Regions from separate parts of the Bacillus sp. 5RYD7K genome, predicted to be linked through region 2. Evidence: riboswitches for the same ligand, from Rfam matches in the RefSeq annotation. Region 2 holds a riboswitch; the other holds the start of a gene.
The links. A riboswitch is a leader RNA that binds a small molecule or an ion and turns the genes downstream of it on or off. The one in region 2 is predicted to bind S-adenosylmethionine.

Region 1 (3,135 bases), 1.8 Mb from region 2:
TCTCCTCCGCCTAATAAAAATGTTTCGTACACAGTCCATGAGCCGTTATCCAGCTGATAGAGCAGGTGAAAACGGTCAATGACTTCTTCGTGGGAAATGTCCTGCATTTTCAGCTGTCCGAGTACGTCGGAATGTTCATCTGACGACAGCTTCTGGCCGACCGTGACATGCGGAACGAAGCTGTATTCCGGCTTACCGGATAATGCTCCTGAATAGCATTTCTCACTCAGGGTTTTTAATTCTTCCGTCGGCTCCGCTTTCATATATATCACATTATTCACAGGAGAAAACGAGCTGTATTTTGTGATCTTCAGAACGAGCGGGTGCGACTCTTTCGCCGTCTGTCTCAGCTGTGATACGATCTGCTCGATTTCCTGTTCTGTCGCTTCAAACGGATCTCTTACCGTCAGATGCGGCGGTATGAGCGCGTAGCTCGGGTCGTAGCGTTTCCGGTACGAATTTGCGAGATCCTGTAATTTTTTTGATGGAAATAAAACAATACCGTATTTCATGAAAGTTCCCTCCTTAATGAATGGTTACAGCATTTTTTTCAGCGCCGGCGTGATGAGCGGCTGCCAGTATGTCCATTTATGATCCCCGTCAAAGGTTTCATACGTGTATTCAGACTGTTTGCTTTCCAGCAGCTGTTTGAGCTCTTCGTTCGGCGCGGTGAAATCAAGCACCTGGCCGTCCGTCGTATGGACGTCGGTTTCTTTTTCTCCGATTTGATGATAAACGGATATCTGTTTGAGGTCTTCCGACTGCCGGACGGCATCCAGCACGTGCCCGTCAACATACGGAGACTGCATGATGACGTTTCCAAACATGTTCGGATAGTCAAGCGCCGTCATGAGCGAGACGGTTCCGCCGAGGGAATCCCCGATCATGGTGCGGCCGTATCCGACTTGATAAGTCGGGTATTCTTTGTCGATAAAAGGGACGAGCTCATTTGCGATAAACCGTTTATATGAGGCGAACTTAGAGCCTTCGGGATGGTATGTGTTTCTTCGCTCCCGCACATTTTTATATGGGACGCCGATAATGATGCAGCGGTCAATTTCCCCTTTTGACATGAGCTCTTCCGCCTGCCGCCCGATTCTCCCTAATCTGAAATAATCATGGCCGTCCTGGGCGATGACCGTATGATACTTATACAGAGGGGAGTAAGTGTTGGGCAGGTAGACCAGAACGGTCATTTCTTCTTCAAGCTCATGAGAGAAAAGTTTTTTCTCATGAATGATTCCGGTTTTCGGTGCCACTTTGCATTCCTCCAGGCCGCTTCTTGTCTTGATGGTTTTTCCCTATTGTACCATGAATTATTAGAAATTTCTTTCTTCAGATGCACTTCTTGCGAGAGTTCAGAAAATTAAAAAGTTGTTGAAATCCATTTTATAGTGCGTTAATATAGAACAATCAGAAAATACAAAACAATATTCTTATCACGAGAGGTGGAGGGACTGGCCCTTTGAAACCTCAGCAACCGGTTTGCTTTGCCGCGGGAAGGCAAAGTGCCAAGGTGCTAAATCCAGCAAGCGATTCACATGCTTGGAAGATAAGAGGAAGAGAAAAGCTCCTTCTTCTTATGAAGAGGGAGCTTTTTTATTTTTGAAAAAGGATGGTGCTTACTGATGACGCAGCATGTCGAAACAAAATTAGCCCAAATTGGAAATAGAAGCGAAGAAGCAACGGGAACGGTCAGTCCGCCGATTTATCTGTCCACCGCTTACCGACATAGAGGAATAGGAGAATCTACAGGCTTTGATTACGTGCGCACGAAAAACCCGACACGCCAGCTCGTTGAAGACGCCATCGCCGTGTTGGAAAACGGTGCAAGAGGCTTTGCTTTCAGCTCGGGAATGGCAGCCATTCAAACGATTATGGCTTTATTTAAAAGCGGGGATGAATTGATTGTATCCTCCGATTTATACGGAGGCACATACCGTTTGTTTGAAAATGAATGGAGAAAATACGGCTTAAGCTTTATTTACGATGATTTCAGCGATGAAGACTGTTTACGCTCCAAAATAACGGAAAATACGAAAGCGGTATTTGTTGAAACGCCGACAAACCCGTTAATGCAGGAGGCCGACATTGAAAAAATTGCCCGGATTACGAAAGAAGCCGGCCTGCTTTTAATTGTCGATAATACGTTTTATACCCCGGTCATCCAGCGCCCGCTTGAACTGGGAGCCGATATCGTCATTCACAGCGCCACAAAATATTTAGGCGGGCACAATGATCTTCTTGCCGGTCTTGCTGTCGTAAAGGATGAAGAGCTCGGCGAGATCATGTTTAATCACCAAAATGCGATCGGAGCCGTTCTCCCGCCGTTTGATTCGTGGCTTTTAATGAGAGGGATGAAAACACTCGGGCTCAGAATGCAGCGTCATGAAGAAAACGCCCGTGAACTTGCAGCATTTTTAGAACAGGAAGAAGAAATCGCCGACGTGTTATATCCCGGAAAAGGCGGAATGCTGTCTTTCAGGCTGCAAAAAGAGGAATGGGTCAATCCATTTTTAAAGGCGCTGAAAACGATCTGTTTCGCAGAAAGTCTCGGCGGGGTGGAAAGCTTTATTACATACCCCGCGACACAGACGCACATGGACATTCCGGAAGATATCCGTATCGCAAACGGCGTCTGCAACCGCCTGCTGAGATTTTCAGTGGGAATTGAACATGCAGAAGATTTGAAGCGGGATGTAAAGCAGGCATTACAGCAAGTAAAAGAGGGGGCCGTGTCGTATGAGTAATCAAAATTGGACGCTGGAAACCCAGCTCGTGCACAATCCATTTAAAACAGACGGAGCTACCGGAGCCGTCAGTGTGCCGATTCAGCATGCTTCCACATTTCATCAGTCTTCCTTTGAAGAATTCGGAACATATGATTACAGCCGCTCCGGCACACCGACAAGAACAGCGCTTGAAGAAACGATCGCAGGTCTTGAAGGCGGAACGAGAGGTTTTGCTTTCAGCTCCGGAATGGCGGCGATTTCGACGGCGTTTCTGCTCTTATCCCAAGGCGACCATGTTCTCGTCACGGAGGATGTGTACGGCGGAACATTCCGCATGGTGACAGAAGTGCTGTCCCGTTTCGGAATCGAACACACCTTTGTCGATATGACGGACACAGAAGCG
Region 2 (3,135 bases):
CAATGCTCGGCTGCACGATATTGCCGATCATCTCAATCGGATACGCGGCTCTTGTGTTTTCCGTGTAGAAGGAATTGTCGTAATCCGCCTCACCCGTTTTTTCATCAAGCACAACATTCTCAAGAACAGACCCGAAGCGGATCGCACGAAAAATCTGCGGTTCTTTTTCCTCGCTCAGGTTGATACATTTAGCATAACATCCGCCTTCAATGTTAAACACGCCGGAGTCTGACCAGCCGTGCTCGTCATCGCCGATCAGTTTCCGGTCCGCATCGGCTGAAAGCGTCGTTTTCCCCGTGCCGGAAAGACCGAAAAACAAGGCGACATCACCTTTTTCACCGACGTTGGCTGAGCAGTGCATCGGCAGAATATCTTGCTGCGGAAGAAGGAAGTTCATAATGGAGAAAATTGATTTTTTCATTTCTCCGGCGTATTCGGTGCCGCCGATTAAAATGACGCGCTTTTCGAAAGAGACAATGATAAATGTTTCCGAATGCGTGCCGTCCGTCTCCGGATCCGCTTTAAAATGCGGAGCTGAGAGAATGGTAAACGGCTGTGCTTCCGGATCCCTTTCAGCCGTCTCCGGTCTGATAAACAGCTGGCGCGCGAACAGGTTGTGCCATGCAAATTCATTTACGACTGTAATCGGCAGTCTGTATTTTTCATCTGCGCCTGCGAATCCTTCAAAAACAAACAGTTCATCTCTCTGTTTTAAGTAGCTGACGACTTTGGCGTACAGCTTTTCAAACGCCTCTTCAGAAATGGACTGGTTCACCGCGCCCCAATCAATTTGATTTTCTGTGCTTTTTTCACGAACGATAAATTTATCTTTAGGTGATCGCCCCGTATATGCACCGGTAGTGGCACGTACGGCGCCCGTAGATGTCAGTGTGCCTTCATTTCGGGTGATCACTTTTTCGGTAAGTTTTGGCGCCGATAAATTATGATGCACATTTGGACTTGCGAGTAATGCTTGAAGATCTGCAGTTAAATCAACTAATTTCATAAAACCCTTCCTTTGCCGGTTTATTTTTATTTCGCTGAATGTGTAATTAGTATAACACATATATAAAAATAGTCTATACTGTTTATTATTTTTTGTTTGTGTTTTTCCATTGCTTCCCGAAATAAAGGCGCGTAATCGCTTTAATTCATATTGACACTTTCCGCCCTTTTACGATAAGATATTTCATTGAGCGGATACTCTTATCCCGAGCTGGCGGAGGGACAGGCCCGATGAAGCCCAGCAACCGGTTTCTCTGTAAAAAAGCAGGTGAATACACTGTGGGAAACCAAGGTGCTAACCTGATGCAAGGTTTAATATTTCCTTGAGCGATAAGAGTGAAAGGCACACAGACCAAACCCTTTCCTCGAGTGGAAAAGGTTTTTTTATTTCATAAAATATGCCAATTAACATTCTCTGATATAGTATGACATTGTATTAAGAGGGAGCGAGTTCCGTATCATATGAGAAGGTCTTTCAAAAGATCTTTTTTCAGGAGGAAAAGTGAATGAGTAAAAACCGTCGATTATTTACATCTGAATCTGTTACCGAGGGTCATCCGGATAAAATCTGTGACCAAATTTCTGACAGCATCTTAGATGAGATTTTAAAAAAAGACCCGAACGCGCGCGTAGCCTGTGAAACATCTGTAACGACAGGCCTTGTGCTGGTAAGCGGAGAGATTACAACATCAACATACGTTGACATTCCGAAAACAGTCCGTGAAACGATTAAAGAAATCGGCTACACACGGGCAAAATACGGATTTGATGCGGAGACTTGCGCTGTTTTAACATCAATTGATGAACAGTCTGCGGATATCGCGATGGGTGTCGATCAGGCTCTTGAAGCGCGTGAAGGCACAATGAGCGATGCTGAAATCGAAGCTATCGGAGCAGGTGACCAAGGTCTGATGTTCGGTTATGCGTGTAACGAAACGAAAGAGCTTATGCCGCTTCCGATCTCTTTGGCGCATAAATTGGCCCGCCGTTTGAGCGAAGTCCGCAAAGAAGACATTCTTCCGTACCTTCGCCCTGACGGAAAAACGCAAGTTACCGTTGAATATGATGAAAACAACAAGCCGGTCCGCATCGACGCGATCGTCATCTCAACTCAGCACCATCCGGAAATTACGCTTGAGCAGATTCAGCGCAATCTGAAAGAGCATGTCATTAACCCTGTCGTGCCAGAGGAACTGATTGATGACGAAACAAAATACTTCATCAACCCTACGGGACGTTTCGTAATCGGCGGTCCTCAAGGCGATGCGGGACTTACCGGCCGTAAAATCATCGTTGACACATACGGCGGATATGCACGCCACGGCGGCGGTGCATTCTCCGGTAAGGATGCGACGAAAGTAGACCGTTCAGCGGCTTACGCTGCGAGATACGTAGCGAAAAACATCGTGGCTGCAGGACTTGCTGATTCTTGTGAAGTGCAGCTTGCATACGCAATCGGCGTGGCACAGCCTGTATCTATTTCCATCAATACATTTGATACAGGAAAAGCTTCTGAAGAGAAACTGATCGAAGTCGTACGGAATAACTTCGACCTGAGACCTGCCGGCATTATTAAAATGCTTGATTTGCGCCGTCCGATCTATAAGCAGACTGCCGCTTACGGCCACTTCGGACGTCACGATGTGGATCTTCCTTGGGAGCGTACTGACAAGGCGGATGCGCTTCGCAAAGAAGCACTAGGAGAATAATTTTATAGCCGCTTATTTAAGCGGCTTTCCCTTTTTGCAGATGCTGCCATGCTTATTTTTTACATAGCGTGAAACCAATGGCGTAACAAAGCGTCTATAAAAAGGGGGTCCAATTAGAAAATTACACTTATGGAGGCTATACTATGTGTGGATTTGTCGGTGTTTTTAATAAGCATCCATTAACTCAAACCGCAGATCAAGAAGAGCTAATCAAACAAATGAACCAAATGATCGTTCACCGCGGTCCTGACAGCGATGGGTATTATCATGATGAGCACGTCGGATTCGGCTTCAGACGGCTCAGTATTATTGACGTAGAAAACGGCGGACAGCCTTTATCATATGAAGATGAGAAATATTGGATCATTTTTAACGGCGAAATCTATAACTACATTGAATTGAGAGAAGAGCTTGAAGCGAA

Region 1: another riboswitch for S-adenosylmethionine. It lies ahead of ACQE26_RS17835 (methionine biosynthesis PLP-dependent protein); the one in region 2 lies ahead of metK (methionine adenosyltransferase).

What each region holds. Positions count from the first base shown of each region.
Region 1 is NZ_CP191200.1:3,654,422-3,657,556, reverse strand. It holds gene ACQE26_RS17845 (YjcG family protein) at 1-512, opposite strand, end outside; gene ACQE26_RS17840 (esterase family protein) at 537-1,259, opposite strand; SAM riboswitch class I at 1,434-1,559, shown strand; gene ACQE26_RS17835 (methionine biosynthesis PLP-dependent protein) at 1,629-2,750, shown strand; gene metC (cystathionine beta-lyase) at 2,743-3,135, shown strand, end outside.
Region 2 is NZ_CP191200.1:1,875,340-1,878,474, forward strand. It holds gene pckA (phosphoenolpyruvate carboxykinase (ATP)) at 1-1,006, opposite strand, end outside; SAM riboswitch class I at 1,204-1,342, shown strand; gene metK (methionine adenosyltransferase) at 1,512-2,714, shown strand; gene asnB (asparagine synthase (glutamine-hydrolyzing)) at 2,858-3,135, shown strand, end outside.